Regions from separate parts of the Mesorhizobium sp. ORM8.1 genome, predicted to be linked through region 3. Evidence: riboswitches for the same ligand, from Rfam matches in the RefSeq annotation. Region 3 holds a riboswitch; each other region holds the start of a gene.

Region 1 (7,081 bases), 1.7 Mb from region 3:
CAGATCGCGGTCTTCCTGATCTTGATCAGCACATCGTTAGGGCCGATCTCCGGCACCGGCACTTCTTCCATCCAGATGCCCGGCTCGGCCTTGGCCTTCACCAGTGCCTTCATCATGTTCGACATCAGATGCTCCTTACACCTTGGTTTGATTCCACTCCTCGCCTCTCCTCCGGTAGCTCGCACAACGGAAAGGCGGCTGGGAGAGCACAGCTGAGATCTTTGGACCGATCGTGATGTTGGCGGCTGGTGTCGAAGCAACACTCTACCGCGAGTCGTGCGCGTGAAAACCCAGTTCGAACCCCAGCGGAAGCGAAGCAAGCGCCACGCCAGATGCAGCGAAGTTTCAACTCATGGGACGAATAAAGGGTCGCAGCTTCGGCTCGGGGCCATGGCTATGTTGTCGATTGTCAGCAACATGCCACGCAGTCAATCGACACGATGCTCTCGATGGTCGATCTCACCGCGATATCTCAATAGTGCGGACGCACAGGCGGCATCCGCAAACGTGTGCCCCTCGGTGAAGGGTCTGTTGACCGCTGGCTGTGTCAGAACCAGAAGCTCATGGACGAAGCCGCCTTGTCGACCTCGTGATCTAGATCATCCGTCCTCTGACCAGAAGCGGCTTCCCAGATCCTGCCCTGCGGGCTCAGTCGTCCAGCGGGGCCTTCGGCTAGACGACGAGGGCGGGGCCCCACTCGTGCCTACCGACTTGCGCGCGACTTTTCGATGGCGTCCTTTCTGCCTCAAATTATCCGCGAAGCCAGCTGGTCACATGTTTGCCGTCACAGGGACCCAGCGGCCTGCGTCTGGACATTCTCCCGCAGCGCGCGTGCTGCAGCGACCATGTTGATGAGGGCAGGGCGGACCTCCTCCCATTTCCTTGTTTTGAGACCACAGTCTGGATTGACCCATAGTTGGCTGTCCGACAGTCGCTCGCGGGCAAGTTGGGCAAGGTGCAAAATCTCGCCGATTTCCGGGACACTTGGTGAGTGAATATCGTAGACCCCGGGGCCGATTTCGTTCGGATATTTGGACTTGGTGAAGGCGTCTAGCAGTTCCATTTTGGAGCGCGACGTCTCGATCGAAATTACGTCCGCGTCCAGTTCAGCGATGGAATCGATGATCTCATTGAACTCCGAATAGCACATGTGCGTGTGAAGTTGGGTCGCGTCCTCTACACCCGTCGAAGCGATCCGGAAGCATTCGACAGCCCAGCCGAGATAATGTTTCCAATCCGACTTCCGCAGGGGCAAGCCTTCGCGAAAGGCGGCCTCATCGATCTGGATCACCCTTGCGCCAGCTCTTTCCAGGTCGGCCACTTCATCGCGGATGGCGAGCGCGATCTGGCAGCAGGCCTCGGCGCGGGGTACGTCGTCGCGAACAAAAGACCAGTTGAGGATCGTCACTGGGCCGGTGAGCATGCCCTTCACCGGCTTTTTCGTCAGCGACTGGGCAAATTGCCACCAGGAAACCGTCATCGGATTGGGCCGTGATACGTCGCCGAAGATGATGGGAGGGCGCACAAGCCGGGAGCCGTAACTTTGCACCCAGCCATGCTGGGTGAAGGCGAGGCCGGACAGCTGCTCCCCGAAATGCTGCACCATGTCGTTTCGTTCGAACTCGCCGTGCACCAGCACGTCCAACCCGATCTCCTCCTGCCAACGGACCGCCGCCTCCGTCTCCTTCTTCAGGAAGGCCTGGTAGTCGATATAGCTCAGTCGGCCCTTGGCATGTGCGGAGCGCGCCCTGCGCACCTCGGGCGTCTGCGGGAAGGACCCGATGGTCGTCGTGGGGAACGGCGGCAGCCCGAGCGTGTCAGCCTGGACTCTCGAGCGCTTGGCAAATGCGCTCTTTCGTTGCTTCATGGCGCCGTCAATGCTGCTTACGCGCCCGTGGACGAGCGGATCATGGACCTTTCCCGACATTGCGCGCGCAGCGGCCGCCTCTTCAGAAGCCTTCAGCGCGCCCGCTACGGCCTCTCTGCCTTCGGACAAGGCTTGGGCCAGTACGAGCAGCTCTTCGGTCTTCTGGGCGGCGAATGCCAGCCACGAACCGACGTCCACGTCGAGCGCGGTCTCCATCCGAAGGTCGATCGGCACATGAAGCATCGAGCACGAAGGCGCAATCTCGACGCGGTCCAGCGGCCAGCCGGCAACGATCGGCTTGATGCGGTCGAGAATGGCAGTCAGGTTCGCGCGCCAGACATTGCGGCCGTCGATCAAGCCAAGTGAGAGCACCAGATCCTTCGGTGCGAGCCGACCAACCGTATCCAACTGCTCGGGAGCGCGCACGAGGTCGAGATGTAGGCCCGCCAGGCGCAGTGAAAGCGCGGTATCGAGATTGTCTCCCAGCGGCCCGAAATAGGTGGCCAGCATAATTTTCAACTCGGGCGCGGCTTTCGACAGCTGCCCGTAGGTGAATTCGAAGGCAGCTCGTTCGTTCGGGTTAAGGTCGAGCACAAGCGCCGGCTCATCAATCTGCACCCAGTCGGCCCCCGAGAGCTCCAGCCTGCGCAGGAGTTGCTCGTAGACGGGCAGCAGCCGCGGTAGGAGCGCTATGGGATTGAAACCGTGGTCGGGAGACTTCGCCAGGTTGAGGAAGGTGACCGGTCCAAGGATAACCGGGCGTGTATGGATGCCGAGCCCTTTTGCCTCCAGAAAGTGATCGACTGGTTTCGTCGACGAGAGGGCGAATGTTTGATCCTCGCCCAGCTCCGGCACGATGTAGTGGTAGTTCGTGTCGAACCATTTGGTCATTTCCATCGCGGTTACGCGCTGCCCCTGAACCGCACGCTCGTGACTGGCGTGTCCGCAACCCGCGGCATCGCCTTGCGTCCCGCGCGCCATCGCGAAGTAGATGTCGAGCGGGACCTCGCCGCCCGTCCAGCCGTAACGAGCTGGCACGGCGCCGAGCATTGCTGCGGTGTCGAGCACATGGTCATACAGTGAGAAATCGTTCGACGGGATTTTCGACACGCCGCGGTCGTGCTGCTCGCTCCAACTGGCTGCACGGAGCGCCTTTGCCGTCGCCAGAAGGTTGTCAGCAGACGATTTTCCGGACCAGTAGCTTTCAAGCGCGAATTTCAGTTCTCGCCGGCGACCGATACGCGGCACGCCAAGCGTTGCTATGGGAACTTGTTGGGAGACATTCATTCCATACCCCGATGGTTGGGGGCGGGGACAAGGGAGGCGCTAGCAGGCCGGCATCAACGCCGAGCTACCGCGGCCACCAGACACCCCGCCCATGGACGTTGTTCACCGTGGCAGGTCTCCTGGCTCGCGGGTCACAGCCTCTGCCCCGTCTTCCCGGGGCAGTTCGCCCCAGTGACATTGTTGGGTTGGCTCGCCGCTTACAGTTGCGGGGGCAGCGCCGGCATTGCACCGGCTTCCCTCTTAGCTCCGCTACGGCAACGCCTTGCGGAGAACCACGACATGCAGACAATCGCAGCAGGTCGCTCTGCTGTCAATGTCGCATAAAGAAATGTTTATGTGTTTATGTGAAATCGTCGTTTACGGCGTGTTCTCAAGTCGCAGGTCGCGGTAGAGCTGAGCCATTTGCGCCGTGCGCCGGTGGTGCCTCGCTGCTCGGGCAATCTGCCGGTCACACGATCCCGGCTTAAACGAGTTTCGCCAAAACTGGGCGTGCTGGCCAGCATGATCGGCCGGCAGTACCGGCCCGAGGTGCGACAACGTTCCTGAGCCTGCAAAATTGAAATTTGGAGAAAACCGCCATCCTTCACGGACGGGCACGCGACATTTCGATTTAGACGCGCTTGTCTTAACAGCCCTGCAGCAAGTGCGGTGGGCAGCACCTTGTCGAAATGCCGCCTACAACAACCCGGCTTGCTCGGCCTCGCGGCGCAGATTCTGTCTTGGCCTCGGGCCGATCTGCTGGATCACCAGTCCGGCCGCCAGCGAGCCAAGGTCACCGCAGGTCTTGAGGTCGCGACCTTGCGTGTAGCCATGCAGGAAGCCGGCGGCGTAGAGATCGCCGGCGCCGGTCGTGTCGACCAGCTCCTTGATGGCGGTAGCCTGGATGACCACGGTCTCGTCGCCGCGCACGATGACCGAGCCTTTTTCAGACCGCGTGACGGCGGCGATCTTGCAGTCCTTGCAGATCTGCGCCAGCGCCTCGTCGAAGGACGATGTCTGGTAGAGCGACTTGATCTCGTGGCTGTTGGCAAAGACGATGTCGACCGTCCCCGAGCGCATCAGGTCGAGGAATTCGCCCCGGTAGCGGTCGACGCAGAACGAATCCGACAGCGTCATCGACACTTCGCGGCCTGCCGCGTGCGCCAGTTTCGCCGTCTGCCGGATCGCTTCCTTGGCTCGCGGCGGATCCCAGAGATAACCTTCGAAATAGGTGACCCTGGCGCCCGACGCCTTGTCGGCCTCGACGTCCTCCGGGCCGAGCTCGACGCAGGCGCCGAGATAGGTGTTCATCGAGCGCTCGCCGTCGGGTGTGACGAAGATCATCGAGCGGGCCGTCGGCGGCTCGCACTTGAGCGGTTTGGTGTCGAAGGCGACGCCCTGGGCATGGATGTCGTGCGCATAGATCTCGCCCAGCGCATCGTTGGAGACCTTGCCGAAGAAGGCGGCGCGGCCGCCGAAGGAGGCAACGCCGGCCGCCGTGTTGCCGGCGCTGCCGCCGGAGGCCTCGATCGCCGGGCCCATGCGGCTGTAGAGCAGTTCGGCGCGTTGTGTGTGGATGAGGTTCATCGCGCCCTTGATGATGCCGTTGGTCTCGAGGAATGCCTCGTCGCACTGGGCGATGATGTCGACAATGGCATTGCCGATGCAAAGCACGTCATATTTCGACATCAGTGTCTCCGCCAAAAACCCGAGCCGGCTTCTTGCCATGCAGGCCCGGGGTGTTTCTTCCGAGTGTGGAATGGGTCGTCCTATGCCGAAAGCATCCAATACCGACGCATCAAGCAGCTGCCGGTCCTGCCTCACGCGACAGGTCGTCAGCTCTGTCCGTCTTTTCCCAGGTGAACTCCGGCTCTTCGCGGCCGAAATGTCCGTATGTCGCGGTCTTGCGATAAATCGGCCGCAGGAGATCCAGCGTCTTGATGATGCCTTTCGGCCGGAGATCGAAAAGCTCAAGGACCGCGCGTTCGATCTTTTTTTCATCAATCTTTGCGGTTCCGAATGTATTGACGAGGACTGAGACCGGTGCGGCCACACCGATCGCATAAGCAAGCTGAACCTCGCAGACCTCCGCGAGTCCGCTGGCAACGACGTTCTTTGCGACGTACCGCGCCGCATAGGCGGCCGACCGATCAACCTTGGACGGGTCCTTGCCCGAAAAGGCACCACCGCCGTGACGCCCCATGCCGCCGTAGGAATCGACGATGATCTTGCGGCCGGTGAGCCCACAATCGCCGCGCGGCCCACCGACCACGAACCGGCCTGTTGGATTGACCAGGAACCTTATCCCCGTCGTATCCAAGTCGTGGGGCAAGACCGGCCTTATGATCTCCTCAATGACGCCTTCGCGGACCGTGGCTTGTGAGACCTCCTCGTCATGCTGCGTCGACAGGACTATGGTATCAATCGCTACCGGGCGCAAACCCTCATACCGGACGGACACCTGAGATTTAACGTCTGGGCGAAGCCACCCAAGGCGTCCGGCTTGGCGCACCTCCGCCTGTCTTTTTGTCAAATCGTGAGCAAGTTGGATTGGCAAAGGCATTAATGTTTCGGTCTCATTGCACGCGTACCCGAACATGTGTCCCTGATCCCCAGCTCCCTGCTCGAGATCCTGCCCTCGTCCCTCGTCGACGCCCTGGCTGATGTCGGGCGACTGCTCGGTCAAAGCCAAGATCACGGCGCAACGCCGGCCCGTCAAAGCCGACCGCATCGTCGTCATATCCAATGTCCAGAATGATATCGCGGGCAACTTGGCTGTAGTCGATCTGCGCGTGGCTGGTGATCTCGCCAGCCAAAACGACCATCCCTGACTTAACCAAGGCTTCACAAGCAACGCGAGCCTTAGGATCCTCACGAAGGATCGCGTCGAGGACGCCATCTGAGATATTGTCGGCCATCTTGTCGGGATGTCCTGCGCCGACGGATTCGGAAGAGAACACGAATTGTCTGGTCATGGAATGTCCTCGCTTCAAACGTTGGAATTAGATGTGACAGTTGATCCGGCCGTCTTACCTGTCGGAGATGCCAGGCACGTCGAACGCAGCGCAGAAGTCGGCAACGTCTCTGCGCACGCGGGCATGGACGTCCGAATCCTCGGGCCGGCTGCAAACCAGGTCGATGAAAGCGGCAATCTGCACCATTTCCGGCTCGCGCATGCCGACAGACGTCACTGCTGGCGTGCCTAACCGAATGCCGCTGGCAAGCGCGGGATGGCGCCGGTCGCCCGGCACCATGTTGAAATTCGTGATGATACCTGCTTGCGACAAGCGCTCGGCATAGGCTTTCCCGGACAGCGGCCGGTCCCGTAGATCAAGGATCAGCATGTGATTGTCAGTGCCCCCCGTGACGAGTTCATAACCTCGCTCCAGAAGCGCCTGGGCCAGAGCCTTGGCGTTGTTGACGATCTGCTGACCGTACACACGGAAGGACGGATTCCCTGCTTCGTGCAGAGCGACAGCCAGCGCGGCGATCGTATTCATGTGCGGTCCGCCCTGCAGGAGAGGGAACACGGCACGGTCTATGCGTTTGGCCAGATTGTGTTTGCTCTTGGAATGATAGAGCGCCTGATAGCGGTCTTCGTTCCTTGACAAGATGAAGCCACCCCGGGGGCCGCGGATCGATTTGTGGGAGGTGCTGGTGACCACATCGCAATGGCCAACGGGATTCGGATGCACTCCTGCGACAACGAGGCCGCTGATGTGGGCAATGTCGGCCACCAGGTAGGCGTTCACCTCCGAAGCAATTTCGGCCATTGCCGCGTAGTCAAAGATCCGCGGATAGGCAGTTCCGCCGACCCAAATGAGCTTCGGTCGTTCCCGCTTGGCCGTCTCACGCAAGCGGTCATGGTCAATCTGGTGCGTCTTTTCGTGCAGCCCGTACGGAACTCGCTGATAGTCAGTGCCGGAGAAGTTGACGGCCCAACCGTGA
Region 2 (7,081 bases), 2.9 Mb from region 3:
CAGGCACCGCAGCCCTGCATTGCGTGCCTTGGCGACGCCCATATTGGCTTGCTGGAACAGACGGATGCAGGGGTATTGGCTAATCATCGACCGCACCGCCTCGGCCGAACCATCGGTCGAGCCGTCATCGATGACGATGATGTCGAGATCGGCGGCGTCGCGCTGCCTGACCAGCGAACGCAATGCCGAAACGACATAGCGCTCGCTGTTGTAGACAGGCATGATCACGCTCAATTTCATCAGCCGCCCCGTGCGAGGAAATCCGCAATCGTGCCGGCGATTTCCACCGGGTCCCGTCCCAGGGAAAGCTGGTGGCACGGCAGCAGCCGGGTGAGATCGCTGAAGAAGCGAAAACCGCTTTCCCGCTCGCCAGGCATTTGCGCGATGCCCGAGGGCGCCAATGCGATCATGGCATCCCTGCGCGACATCGGCACGATCGAACTCGTCTCGCCGCCGCCGATATGTGGCACCATCAACGCAAAGATGTCCAGACTTGCAGGGATCGGCCTGGGGGCGACGGCTTCAATGTGGAATGTATGCTTGCCTTGCCAGTTGAGGGGGCCGTCGATTCCCAGCCGATTCTTCAAGCCCAGCCGCGCAAACCCCCGGGGATCCTGCTTGAGTGTCGAAAACAGCGGCCGGGCGCTCACGTCGCCCTCGAGATCGACCAGCACATAATCGTCGCCGACACTATCCAGCCCATGGAGCAGGCCGGCAACGACGGTGCCGGATTTCCCGGCGCCGCCGGCGCCGGCCAGCAGCACGCCTTTGCCGTCTAGGCCGAGTGTCCCGGCATGGGCAAGCCGCATGCCGCGGGCGGCATACTCCCAGTGCAGGAAGGCGCGCAGTGGCGAACCCGGCTCCCAGGGCGGAAATGCCTCCGCCGACCGCATCAGCTGGACGCCGATAAGGTGCTCGGGATCGTAGAACTGCCAGAAATCCAGATCGTGGAAGTGATGGCCGCGCAATCCGGCCTCGGCGAGCTCTCGGGCGAAGCCGTGTTCGGTGAAATGCGCGTCGCCCCAATGCGCCGGCTCCGGCAGCTCGCCGATGCCGGGATGGCCGATGAAAATACTGAGTTGCCGCGCGCCCGACCGATCGCCCCTGGTTTCGACGAAAGCCGGACCGATCGCGTCCGCAAGCATACCCTGACCAAGATGTACGGTGATTTCCATCCCGGGCAGGTGGACGGTTCGCGTGACCGGGAAATGCGCAGAGGCGCCTTGCGCGGCCGCAAAGAGATAGCGGGCGTATTCCGATAGGGTTGCCATGGTCACGCGTGGCATGGTCTGTCCCGGCCTAGCCTCGTCTGCATGCGGTTCGTGCGGCGCCGCCTTCTCAGGCCTGCTTAACCGCCGGCCAGCCGAGCGGCTCCTCGACCTCGTGGATCGGGTCGACGATGATCAGGTCGGCAAGGTCGTCGTGGACGCTGACATCGAGCGGCTCGTTGGCCGCCGCGAGCACTGCCGGGAAACCGTCGGGCAACGGCTGTGGCGTTGCATCGGAAGGCGCCAGCAGCCCGAACTCGACCAGTTGCGCAACGAAGGCTTCAAGCGCCGCGGCGTCGATCATCGCCGCCCCGGCAGCGGATCCGATCAGGGCCTGCGTGCCGACCCCTGAGGACAATGCCTGCCAGATCGCGCTGCCAGAATCGGAGAAGCCGAAATACTTGCCGTTGGAGAGATCGAGCACGACAGCTTCGCCGTCGAAGGACTCGAAGACAATATCCTTGCTCGCAACCGCATAGACATCCGAACGATGCATTGGTCCTGACCCCGCTCCGCAAACCCAGCCCGGACGTAGTGACTGGCGCTTATCCCTCGACAACGCCTGTAAACACTCGAACATGCACTGGCAAGGTGAGGGTCATTCAACTGTTGCTGACCCATTTTCGCGATCGATCCATGGTCTCGCATGGATCAGGCCTCGATCTCCAGCGCCGACAACGGCTTCGAGCAGCAGGCGAGGATGAAGCCGTCATCGATCTCATGGTCGAGGATGCCGCCATTGTGGCTCATCTCGACATCACCCGACACCTTCTTCACCTTGCAGGTGCCGCAAAGGCCGAACTCGCAAGCCGCCGGTATGCGCACACCCGAGGCGCGCGCCGTCTGCAGCACGGTCTGGCCGGCAACGCATTCGGCATCGACGCCCGACAGCGCGAAACGGACGGGTGTCACCGCCTCGACCGGCGCGCCTTCGCCATCCGGTGACGCGAACGGTGGCGGGATTTCCTCGACGGCCGGCGCCGCGAAACTCTCCTGGTGGTAGCGGCTCATGTCGAAACCCGACATTTCCAGCATCTGGCGCACCGCGCGCATGAACGGATCGGGGCCACAGCAGAAGACCTCCCGCTCGCGGAAATCGGGGGCAAGCAGCGGCAGCCTGATGGCGTCGATACGTCCCATATGGCCGAACCAGCCTTCACGGCTCGACCGTTCCTCGATCATGAAGCCGAGCGACAGGCCGGGCATGCGGGTGCCGAGCAGCTCGAGCTCCTTGCGGAAGATGATCTCTTCTGGCCGCCGCGCGCAATTGACGAAGCCGACATCGGTCCATGGCGCGCAGTCATTCAGCCAGCGCAGCATCGACATCATCGGCGTGATGCCCGATCCGGCCGAAATGAACAGATATTTCGCGGCCGGATGGCTGTGGTGTGAGAAATCGCCCGCCGGTCCGTAAGCCTTCACGAGCGTGCCGGGCTTCAGGTTGTCGAACATCCAACGCGTGCCGATGCTGCCGCCTTGCGCCTTCACCGTCACCGCGATCGAGAACGGCCGCGACGGTGACGACGACAGCGTGTAGGTGCGCATTACCGGCCCGTCGGCGGCCGGCAATTCCAGCGTGATGAACTGGCCGGGCTGGTAACGGAACCATGTCTGGTTGTCGGAACGGAAGGTGAAGGTTTTGACGTCGGGCGCCTCGTCGGTGATGCCGATCACCTCCAGCATCTGCAGCCGGTCGTTCCAGGGCGTCATTTCGTCGAGATGACGGTAGAGGCCGAGTTCGGTCATGGCGTTCACCCTTCAAACCTTTTCGTTTTGCGCATGTCGTAATCCCAAAACCGCTCAACACTTTCGGGCGACATGCGCTAGGCAACGCTGCGCAGCGCCGGTCGACCATCACTGGCCAGCCGCGACCCAATGAAAGAGGCGTACCATTCGACGAACTGGATCACGCCGCCTTCATGCAGCTCCGAATACGGGCCCGGCTCGTAAGCCGGCGACAGGATGCCGAAGGCGTTCTCCTCGACGATGCGGCGGTCCTGATCGTTGGTTTCGGTCCACACATGGGTCAGCTCGGCAAGATCGTAGTCGACGCCTTCGACCGCGTCCTTGTGCACCAGCCATTTGGTCGTCACCGCCGTTTCGGTGGCGCTGATCGGCAGCACGCGGAAGGTCACCGCATGATCGATCAGGATGTGGTTCCAGGTCGTCGGATAGTGGTAGTGCATTAGCGTGCCGATGCGGTCGGCGCTGACATTGGCCGAGAGGTTTTTCTTGACGGCGCGTTTTCCCGTCATGGTGTAGCTCACGGCGTCGCGCAGCAGCGGAGCGCGGGTGGCGCGATACTGGCCGGCCGGATCGATGCGGAATTTGCTCGGCAGACCGGCCGCCTCGCATTTCGCCCAGTGGGCGACCATTTCCGGGTCGCTCTCGGCGCCGTTGACACCGGTCACGGTCGGGGCTTCCGGGAAAGTCTTGCACAGTTCGGGATGGTTGCCGGCGCAGTGATAGCACTCGCGGTTGTTTTCCCAGACCAGCTTCCAGTTGCCTTTCTCGATGATCGTGCTCTCGAAGGCGACCTTGGTCTCGGCAAGGCGATGCGGCGCAAGGTAGGGCTCGATCATCGCGCGCATCGGTGCAAAGTCGGCGGGTTCCTTTGCCAGGCAGATGAAAATGTAGCCGGCGACGCTTTCGCAGGCGATCGGCTTCAATCCGAACTGGCTCTTGTCGAAACCGTCCGCCATCTGGCGGGCGAACAGCAATCGGCCGTCGAGTTCATAGGTCCACTGGTGATAGGGGCACACCAGCTTCGCCGCCGTGCCCTTGTCGGTGTTGCAGACGCGGCTGCCGCGGTGGCGGCAGGAATTGTGGAAGGCATTGATGTTGCCCTTCTGATCACGCACCAGCACGATCGGATAGTCGCCGATCCGCGCGGTGATGAAACTGCCCGGCTTTGGCAACTCGCAATCATGGCCGATGAACAGCCAGTCGCGGTACCAGATCAGCTCCATGTCGAGCTTGAAGAAGTCGGTGTCGGTGTAGAAAGGCTGTTCCAGCGAATAGCCGGGCTTGCGGCTCTGCAGGAGCCTCAGCATGTCGTCACGCGCATCCATGTCCTGTCCTCATCATCAAGGACTGAACTGGTGGAGATGGAGAAGAAGGGCGGCCACCAGCAAAAACCGGCAAGCGCCATCCGCCTCTTGATCGCCCACCGCGATCAGTCGAGTTCAAATGTCTCGGGCTGGTTTCCGGGCTCTGGAGCTGCCCATGCGGGCGATCGCGACACCTTCCCAGGCCGATGGCCCAGTGGTCTCCCGTTGCGATTTTCACTCCACCACCGTTGCGGGGGCAGCGCCGGATTTCGACCGGCTTCCCAATTCTCCGCTCCGTCACGACGAAGCGGCACCTGAGATGCGACGATCTAATCACGACACGCCATGGTTCCGCCGGTATGAAAACGACATCGCATCCATGCGGCGCGACACGCCTGCCGGCTTGTCTGGGCCCCTATGGCGACATTCTTTGGGACCGGTTGGCAGCGAATCGGCGCTTCGAAAAATGGCTTCGCGCCGATGCGTAACGGCCTCCAAGTGGCTAACAGTATCGAAAAGTGACTATTAGCAGGTTCTAAAATCGAACCGAACGGTTCGTTTCTGTTGACGGTGCGTACAGGAAAGGGTGAACATTGGCACCTTGATACACTTGGTGAGCCAAATGAGAACACTATGTAAACATCTGGATTAATTGCAGAAAAATATGATGGTAGGCATGCTTAGGAAAATTTCAAGATGTGGATTCATGGTCCAGGTGGAAAAACTTCGTGATTGGAATCCGGCAATCGGCTCACCCACATCGGGGCTGTCCGAACGACGCGATTTCATTCCCAAGACACGCCGCTAGACGGACTGAATAAAAATACTGGAGTAGCAAAAATGAAAAAGATTGTTCTCACTGCCGCCGCCCTTCTGGCAATTTCCGGCAGCGCCTTCGCTGGTAGCGACAACTACGGTTCGAAGGCTGCCAATCCGCCGGCCGTTTCGGTCGACTCTTCTTACACCGCCTCGGTCCGCAACGCCGAAGCGGCCACTCAGCTGCCTGTCAAGACGGGCGCCGACCACAACCTTTTCGGCAACAACTAACAGCCGACTTTGAACAGGCGGCGGGCTTGCCCGCCGCCTCGGTCGGATCAAGAAATTCAGGAGCACTAAAATGAAAAAGATCATCCTCGCCGCCGCCGCCCTTTTGGCCGTCTCCGGCAGCGCGTTCGCCGGCAGCGACAATTACGGTTCCAACGGCGCCAACCAGCCGGCCAACGCGGTGGACTCGTCCTACACGGCTTCGGTCAAGTCCGAGCCGGCTGCACAGAAGCCCGTCACCACGGGCGCTGACCACAATCTGTTTGGCAACCACTAACAGCCGAATTCGGACCGGCGGCGGGCTCGCCCGCCGTCTCGGTCCGATCAAGAATTCAGGAGTAAATGAAATGAAGAAGCTCATCCTTGCCACCGCGGCCATTCTGGCCGTTTCCGGTGCGGCGTTTGCCGGCAGCGACAACTACGGCAACGGCGGCGTCAACCAGCCGGCCCCGGCTGTCGACACCACGCGCACCTCGTCGATCAGCACGGACTCGCCGGTTTACAAGCTGCTTAACTCGTCGGGCGACGTGCAGAAGTCGGCCCCTCAGGGCGCCGACCGTGTCCACTTTGGTCACTAATAGGCCTCAGAGAGTAACATGAGTAAGAAAGGCGGCGGGCATGGCCCGCCGCCTTTTTCTTTGCCAGGAAAGCTCGGCCTTGGTTTGTCCAGCCAGCGTGCCTGCGCAGCGCAAGCGTCAGGCGGCCTTGGCTTGCTCGCGCTGCAGGCTGAACGAATGGCCATCCGCGTCGAAGATATGCAGGTCGCCGGCGTCGGCGTTCAGTTTGAGCGTCTCGCCGCGCTTGACCTCGACATTGCCCGGCAGCTTGGTCACCAGCGGCAGATCGGTACGGCCGATATCGACATAGACAAGCTGCACCTCGCCGAGTTGCTCGACGTAATCGACCTTGCCTTCGAACAGATAATCCGTGCCGGTGGCGATCGAGAGGTCCTCCGGTCGCACGCCGAAGCTCACCGCCGCGCCCGTCGCGGAGGCAGGCGTGGCAATCGGCACCGTCGCCTTGCGGCCGCCGACATGGCTGACCACGGTCGGGTTGCCGGCTTTGTCGATCTTGGCGGGCAGGATGTTCATGGCCGGTGAGCCGATGAACTGCGCGACGAACAGATTGCCTGGACGCTTGTAGAGCTCCATCGGCGTCCCGACCTGCTCGATATGGCCGTCTTTCAGCACCACGATGCGGTCGGCCAGTGTCATCGCCTCGACCTGGTCGTGGGTGACATAGATCATGGTCGTGGCGGGCATCGATTCCTTCAGCTTGGCGATCTCGATGCGGGTGGCGACACGAAGTGCCGCGTCGAGGTTCGACAGCGGCTCATCGAACAGGAACACCTTTGGATTGCGCACGATGGCGCGGCCGATGGCGACGCGCTGGCGCTGGCCGCCCGACATCGCCTTGGGCAGACGGTCGAGATATTTGGTGAGCTGCAGGATTTCCGCCGCCTGCCGTACGCGCTTGTCGATCTCGGCCTTGCTTTCCTTGCCGATCTTCATCGAGAACGCCATGTTGTCGTAGACCGTCATATGCGGATAGAGCGCATAGGACTGGAACACCATGGCGATGCCGCGCTTCGACGGCGGCACGTCGTTCACCACCTGGCCGTCGATCTTCAACTCGCCCGAGGTGATTTCCTCCAGCCCGGCGATGGACCTGAGCAAGGTCGATTTCCCGCAGCCTGACGGCCCGACAAAGACGATGAAC
Region 3 (7,081 bases):
AGCCATAGTCTGCCTGCTGTCGCTGGTCGTCGCCTGGACGGTTGCTGACGACTATGCCGACCTGCCGAAGGACGAGCATTTTTCCAATGTGCTCACCGTGCCGGCGATCACCGCCCTGTTATCGATCTTCTGCTATTTCATGTTCTTCGGCGCGGTCTGGGCCTTTCTCGAACCGCTCGGCGCGCAGTTCGGAATTGACGGCCGCACTATCGGCCTGATGGTCTCGGCGAGCCTTGCCGCGCAGGTGCTTGGCGCGATGACCGCGACGGTGTTCGAAGCGCGCATCGACTATCGCTTCGCCATCACAATCATTGGGATCATCGCTGCGATCAGCTCGGTGCTCTTGGCGACGGGGCCGGGGCTTTTGGTGTTCTGGGCCGTCGCCCTGGTGATGGGCTTCATCCTGCTCTTCATCGTGCCGTACCAGATCCGCCTTGCCATCACCGCCGACGAGACGCGCAACGCCGCACTCCTGGTGCCGGCCGCCCAGCTCTTCGGCCTTGCCATCGGCCCGATCGCCGCATCGCTCCTGATCGACGGCGGGAATTTCCGCCCGGTGCCGGAATTCGCCGCCGTAACCGCTTTGGCCAGTGTGGCGCTGCTCGGCGTCTTCGTGCTGGTCGCGCGGCGCCGCATTCTGACCTGATAGAGGAGGGTTCGAATGGCGAACACCTGGAGCAACTGGTCGGGTTTTGTAACCGCCGCCCCAAAACAGATCGCGACACCGGCCGATGCCGGCGAGCTGGCGGAACTGGTGCGCACCGCGCCGGGTCCGCTGCGTGTCGCCGGCGCGGGTCATTCCTTCACGCCGCTGGTGCAGTCCAACGGCACCATCGTCTCGCTGGAAAAGATCGAGGGACTGGTCTCGCATGACGCCGCAACCAATCGAGCGCGGGTCAGGGCGGGCACGCGGCTTGGGTCCCTGATGCACATCCTTGCGGATATCGGCCAAGGCTTGCCCAATATGGGCGACATCGACAAGCAGGCGATCGGCGGCGCGCTGGGCACCGCCACGCACGGCTCCGGCCCGAAGCTCGGCGCCTATCACACACAGCTGGAAACCGTGCAGATCGTCGACGGGCAGGGCAAGCTGCGCGAGTTCAGCCGGACGAACGACCAGGACATGATCCATGCCACCGGCGTCGCGCTCGGCGCCTTCGGCGTGCTCACCGAAGTGACGCTGAACAACATCGCGACCTACCGGCTTCGCCGCCGCAAATGGGTGCTGCCCATCGCCGATATGCTGCGCGGCTTCCAGACGATGATGGCAGGGCATCGTTCGGCCGAATTCTACTACATCCCGTTTTCCGGCTACGCCCAGTTCATCGCCAGCGATTTCAACGATGGACCGACGACGCCGCGGCCGACCGAGGACGACGAGGACGGTTTGGCGACTTTGCGCAAGCTGCGCACCGTGCTGCGCTGGCTGCCGTCGCTGCGCCGCGCGCTGATCAGGGGCGCGGTGAAGAAGATCGCGTCCGAGGACTATGTGCAGGACTGGCTCAACGTCTACGCCAGCGACCGTCGCACCAAGTTCAACGAGATGGAGTACCACCTGCCTTACGAGGAAGGTCCAAAAGCGTTGGCCGAGATCATCGCGCTGACCGAAAAGCACTTTCCGGAAGTCTATTTCCCGATGGAGGTTCGTTCGGTGGCGCCCGACGAATTCTGGCTTTCGCCCTTCCACAAAAGGCTGACCTGCTCGATCGCCATCCACCACGATGCGGCGAACGATCCGCTGCCCTTCATGCGGGCCGCCGAGCCGATCTTCTTGAAATACGGCGGCAGGCCGCACTGGGGCAAGATGCACAGCCTGAAGGCTGCGGATTTCAAAAAGCTCTATCCGCGCTGGGATGATGCGATGGCGGTGCGCCGCGACATCGACCCGAACAACCGTTTCGTCTCGCCCTATATGGCCGGCCTGTTCGGCATCGAAAGATGAGCGCCTATTTCGCCGAGCTGTCGAAGGCGCTGCAGGCGGCCGATATCCATCGGCCCTGCCTGGTGCTCGACCGCGACCGGCTGGATGCCAACATTGCGCGGGTGAGAGAGACTGGCGCCTGGTCTTGCCGTGCGGTTGGTCGACAAGTCGCTGCCTTGCGTGCCGTTGCTGTCCTATATAGCCAAGGCGCTCGACACCAATCGCTTCATGACCTTCCATCCGCCGGTGACGCAGGCGGTGCTCGACGCCTTTCCCGAGGGCGACCTGCTCTACGGCAAGCCGATGCCGCTGGGGGCTGCCAAGGCGGCGCTGACACGAGGCGGCGCCGGCTGGTGGTCGCGCGTCTGCTGGCTGATCGACACGCCGGAGCGGCTGGCCGAGTACGGCGCTTTGGGCGCCGAGCTCAGCACCGAATTGCGCTTCGCCTTCGAGGTCGATGTCGGCCTGCATCGCGGCGGCTTTGCCAGCCCGGCCGAGATCAAGGCGCTGACGATACCTAAGGGCCTGCGCTGCGAAGGCATCATGGCTTACGAGGCTCACGCGCCAGAAATTCCCGGTATGTTCGGCGGTGCCGACAAGGCGTTGAAGAAAGCCTCGGCGCTGGCGGTGGAGTTCGTCGCCGCGCTCGGGCCGGATCAGCGCCGCATCCTCAACATCGGCGGTTCGAAGACGGCGCTGCTGCATGGCGGCGGCGTGGCGAACGAGGTCTCTATGGGCTCTGCCTTCGTACTACCGAGCGACTTCGACAAACCCGGCCTCGACGGCTTCCAGCCGGCCGCCTTCATCGCGACGCCGATCCTCAAGGTGATCGATGCGGCACTGCCGGGCCCGGCCTGGCTCTCGAAGACCTTGCTGGCGCTCGGCCGCTTCCCGCGCAAGGGCTGCTACCTCTATGGCGGCAAGTGGATGGCCGATCCAGTGTTTCCGGAAGGCATGAAGCCGAACGGGCTGATGGGGTTTTCCTCCAACCAGCAATTCATGGGCCTGCCGGCGGCGGCACATGTGAAACCGGGGGATTATGCTTTTCTGAGGCCGACGCAGAGTGAGGCCGTGCTGCAGCATTTCGGCGCCATCGCGGTACTGTCGGGTGGGCGGATCGTTGAGTTCTGGCCGGTGTTGCCGATGGGGTGAGGGCGCGCCTAGCACTCGCGACTGTCGCCGGCAACTAGGCGGTCGTCATGTAGGGGCCGCTCGTCGTGTTTGTTGACTCTGTCAACTAAATGACTAATCCTGTCAATGACAGGAGACGCTCCCATGACCATCCACAACCATCCCGGCAAGGAACGCATCGATGCCGTGCGCGCCTTCAACCGCTTCTATACGCGCCAGATCGGCCTGCTTGACGAAGGCCTGCTGAAGAGCCCGTTTTCGCTGACCGAGGCGCGGGTGCTTTATGAGCTTGCTCATCGCGACGAGTTGGTCGCCAGCGATCTGCTGCGCGATCTCGGCCTCGATCCTGGCTACGTCAGCCGCCTGTTGAAGAAATTCGAGGAGCGCGGCCTGGTCGAGCGCGCTGCAACGCAGGCCGATGCGCGCCGCTCGGCGATCGCCCTGACGCCAGCCGGCCGCGAAGCCTTCGCGCCGCTCAATCAGGATTCACACGACCAGGTCGCGACCTTGCTCGACAAGCTGCCGCCGGCCGATCAGGACCGGCTGGTCAAGGCCATGCGCACCGTCGAGGACCTGCTCGTCGAACGCCCCGAGTCGAAGGTGCCTTATATCCTGCGGCCGCTGCAGGTCGGCGATATCGGCTGGATCACGCGCCGCCAGGGCATGCTTTACACACAGGACTATGGCTGGGACGGAACCTACGAGGCGCTGGTCGCCGAAATCCTCGGCGAGTTCGTCAAGAAGTTCAATCCGGACTGGGAGCGCGCCTGGGTCGCCGAGCGCGAGGGCGAGGTGGTCGGCTCCGTCTTTATCGTGCGCAAGTCATCCGAAGTGGCGAAGCTCAGGCTGCTCTATGTCGAGCCCTCGGCGCGCGGCCTTGGCATCGGCGCACGCCTGGTCGACGAGTGCATCGCCTTCTCCCGCGCCAAGGGCTACAAGACGCTGACGCTGTGGACCAACGACATATTGGGCTCGGCCCGCCGCATCTACCAGGCGGCGGGCTTCAAGCTGGTCGAGGAAGAGCATCATCATTCCTTCGGCAAGGATCTGGTCGGCCAGACCTGGGATCTCGAGCTTTAGCGCGCGCGGTTTGCCGGGGGTGGTGCGCAATGCTATGACGAAAGCGTCGAAAAGGACCTGGAGCGGCAACCGGTAAGCCCGCTCTCTTTCACCTGATGGAAGCTCCGTTCCCGCCCCATGCGGGAACCCACGGCAAGCTCGAGGCGTGCCCTTGCGCCCGGCTTGGCGTGCGAGGTCTTCGAAAGAATCCTTCGTGTGCCGGGCGCCAACCGAAGGAGAAAGCAATGCCCATCATTCGCGCCAACATCGGCGTCATCACCCAGATCAACGTCTTCACCGTACCGGAGGGCGGCCAGCAGGCGTTGATCGATCTGCTGCAGGAGGCGGCAATGAGTTGCCGCGCGGTTCCCGGCTGGCTATCGGCCAGTCTGCATCGAAGCCTCGATGGCCGTCATGTCGTCAACTATGCCCAAACCGACGATCAGGCGGCCATGCGCAGGGTCTTCGAGCATTTGCAAAGGCAGGGTTTCCTGGAACGCAACAAGGCGTTGGGGCAAGCCAATCCTGGCCTCTATGAAGTCGTATCGACAGTGGAATAGCGCCGCGCTCGGACGGGCCGTCAAACGCGGCCCGTCCGGTATGCCACGCTATGATTTCACCGGCACCCAGATCTCCAGCCCGCCATTGCCGGTGTGGGCGTCGAACTCCGGTCCGTAGCGCTCGAATTCGGGCGCGTCGGCGATCTCGTGGCCGGAGGCCGGCAGCCAGCTGTTCCAGATCGTGTTGATGGTGCGGCGGATGGTCGAGATGTGCTCGCGATGCGAAAACACGGCGTATTTCTGCGCCGGCACCCGGACGCGATAGAAATCCTTGGGCAGGTCGGAGAAATCCGTCACCTCGACGCCGACGATGTAATCGAAATTGCCGGCATCGTCGCCATTAGTGCAGACGCCGTAGAAGGCGTCGGGCACCTGTCCGGGGATGTGGCCGATATAAGGGGCGAAACGTTGCCATTGCATCGGAATGCCGGCCGCGGACTCGCAGCTGTAGCGCTCGCCGAGCCCGGCGATGAGGAAAGGCCGGCTGGTTTCGAAGCGCGGCGGCGCGAGTGTCGTGAGTAGGGAACTGTCCATCAAAATAGGCTCCACGAGGTCGAGATTCCGGGTCGAGCCCTGCGCGCGCACCAGCTCCGGCGTGGTGCCGAACTGCTCGCGAAAGGCCCGCGTGAACGCCTCATGCGAACCATAGCCGGCATCGAGCGCGACGCAGAGGATGTCGCGCGCCCCGCCGGCAAGCCGGCGCGCCGCTTCGCTCAGGCGGCGTGCCCGCATATAGCCCATTACCGACCGACCGGTGGCGGCGCCGAAGGCGCGCGTCACATGGAAGCGTGACACGCCGCTGCTTTGCGCGACATCGTCGAGCGATATCGCATCCGGCAGATGGCTTTCGACAAACCACAGCGCTTTCTCGGTCGGGTTCATGGTTCCTCGCATTTTGGCGAGCCGAAACTAGCGACCGCGCCGGGGGCGAGTTTGATCGAAATTGCGCACTGGGCGAAGACGCAAAGTTTGCAAGCGGTTGACAAGCGGCATCTCGATGTGTTTGTAATGTTATTACATATCAGATAAGATTGATTTCGCATGTTCGATTGGTGCCCGTTGCGACTCTGCCCCGGACAAACTACGCTTTGCGCGTCATGGTCCTCGCGCCGCAAGGCGAGAGGTGAAAAGGGAACACGGTGAGACCTTTGGTCGACCCCGTGGCTGCCCCCGCAACTGTGAGCGGCGAGTTCCATCCGAAACGCCACTGGCCGGCAAGGCTGGGAAGGCGGATGGCGCGACGACCCGCGAGCCAGGAGACCTGCCATCGACACGAGTTGACCGGACGGGGTGTGCCGGGAGGAGACGCGGGCGCCCCTGTCGGCCGTCCGGCTTTCTTCCGTCGCGATTTTGGAAAGTGACGGAATGTCGGAAGACCCTAGCCATCGCATCATCGTGTGTTCGCTTTGCCGCGATGCCGTGACCGGGCACCGCTCCGGCGAAGCTCCGTGCGCCGTCCTACAGTCCAGGCTTCCCGGTTACGATGCGCCATTCTTCGCGATCGAGACCGTCGATTGCATGGCCGGCTGCACGCGGCCGCTGACCGCCGCCTTCCAGGCGCAAGGCAAGGCTTCCTACCTCTTCGGCTCGGTCGGTAGCGGCACCGATGCGGGCGCGCTGGTCGAATTTGCCAGGCTCTATGCGTCGCTCGTCGACGGCTGGTGCAATTGCGGCCAGCGGCCGGCCCGGCTCGCCGGCAAGACGCTGGCGCGCATCCCGGCCAAGGGCAGGGCTTGGCAGCAAGTGAAATGAGCGCGCCGCTGCTCGAAGCCCATGATCTCAGCGCGACGGCCAGCGGTCGCGTGCTGGTCGAGGATGTCAGCCTGTCGCTGGCGGTCGGCGAGCGCCTTGCCATCATCGGCCCCAACGGCGCCGGCAAGACCACGCTTTTGCGCATGCTGTGCGGCGCGCTGCGGCCGAGCGCCGGCGAGGTGCGCCTGTCCGGCCGCCGCCTGGACCGGATCACGACCGCAGAACGGGCGTTGAGCATCGCCGTCGTCGGCCAGACCGACCAGCCTGATCCAAGGCTGGCTTTGATCGACTATGTCGAGCTTGGCCGCGTGCCGCATGCGGGCCTGAGGCGCAGGCATGAAGATCGCGACATCGTTGTCGAGGCGTTGCGCCGCACCGGGCTGCAGCCTTTGCTTGGGCGTGGCATCGGCTCGCTCTCCGGCGGCGAGCGCCAGCGCGCCCAGCTTGCGCGCGCCATCGCGCAGCAGCCGAAAATCCTGTTCCTCGACGAGCCGACCAACCATCTCGACCCGCGCGCCCGCGGCGAGTTGCTCGACCTTGTCGCCAGGCTCAGTATGACCGTCGTCGCCGTGCTGCACGATCTTGCGCTGGTCGCGCCCTTCGCCACCAGCGTGGCGGTGATGAGCAGCGCCAGGCTGCACGCCTTGGCGCCACCGCG

Evidence for each region. Region 3 has a riboswitch for cobalamin ahead of ACVDG8_RS03225 (DUF1636 family protein). Riboswitches for the same ligand answer to the same signal wherever they lie in the genome.
Region 1: it holds a riboswitch for cobalamin, as region 3 does, so the genes downstream of both, metE (5-methyltetrahydropteroyltriglutamate--homocysteine S-methyltransferase) here and ACVDG8_RS03225 (DUF1636 family protein) in region 3, are expected to answer to the same signal.
Region 2: it holds a riboswitch for cobalamin, as region 3 does, so the genes downstream of both, ACVDG8_RS17770 (aromatic ring-hydroxylating oxygenase subunit alpha) here and ACVDG8_RS03225 (DUF1636 family protein) in region 3, are expected to answer to the same signal.

What each region holds. Positions count from the first base shown of each region.
Region 1 is NZ_CM132600.1:2,380,516-2,387,596, reverse strand. It holds gene tdh (L-threonine 3-dehydrogenase) at 1-125, opposite strand, end outside; gene metE (5-methyltetrahydropteroyltriglutamate--homocysteine S-methyltransferase) at 785-3,130, opposite strand; cobalamin riboswitch at 3,247-3,446, opposite strand; gene ACVDG8_RS12235 (adenosine kinase) at 3,830-4,822, opposite strand; partial or broken gene metK (methionine adenosyltransferase) at 4,932-6,108, opposite strand; gene ACVDG8_RS12225 (serine hydroxymethyltransferase) at 6,163-7,081, opposite strand, start outside.
Region 2 is NZ_CM132600.1:3,544,078-3,551,158, reverse strand. It holds partial or broken gene ACVDG8_RS17790 (glycosyltransferase family 2 protein) at 1-240, opposite strand, end outside; gene ACVDG8_RS17785 (serine kinase) at 240-1,286, opposite strand; gene ACVDG8_RS17780 (PqqD family peptide modification chaperone) at 1,339-1,764, opposite strand; gene ACVDG8_RS17775 (2Fe-2S iron-sulfur cluster-binding protein) at 1,920-3,014, opposite strand; gene ACVDG8_RS17770 (aromatic ring-hydroxylating oxygenase subunit alpha) at 3,092-4,339, opposite strand; cobalamin riboswitch at 4,449-4,651, opposite strand; gene ACVDG8_RS17765 (DUF680 domain-containing protein) at 5,159-5,365, shown strand; gene ACVDG8_RS17760 (DUF680 domain-containing protein) at 5,436-5,639, shown strand; gene ACVDG8_RS17755 (DUF680 domain-containing protein) at 5,710-5,940, shown strand; gene ACVDG8_RS17750 (ABC transporter ATP-binding protein) at 6,058-7,081, opposite strand, start outside.
Region 3 is NZ_CM132600.1:641,147-648,227, reverse strand. It holds gene ACVDG8_RS03255 (MFS transporter) at 1-646, shown strand, start outside; gene ACVDG8_RS03250 (D-arabinono-1,4-lactone oxidase) at 662-1,942, shown strand; gene ACVDG8_RS03245 (alanine racemase) at 2,072-3,073, shown strand; gene ACVDG8_RS03240 (bifunctional helix-turn-helix transcriptional regulator/GNAT family N-acetyltransferase) at 3,197-4,132, shown strand; gene ACVDG8_RS03235 (antibiotic biosynthesis monooxygenase family protein) at 4,357-4,671, shown strand; gene ACVDG8_RS03230 (AraC family transcriptional regulator) at 4,720-5,553, opposite strand; cobalamin riboswitch at 5,753-5,955, shown strand; gene ACVDG8_RS03225 (DUF1636 family protein) at 6,037-6,423, shown strand; gene ACVDG8_RS03220 (ABC transporter ATP-binding protein) at 6,420-7,081, shown strand, end outside.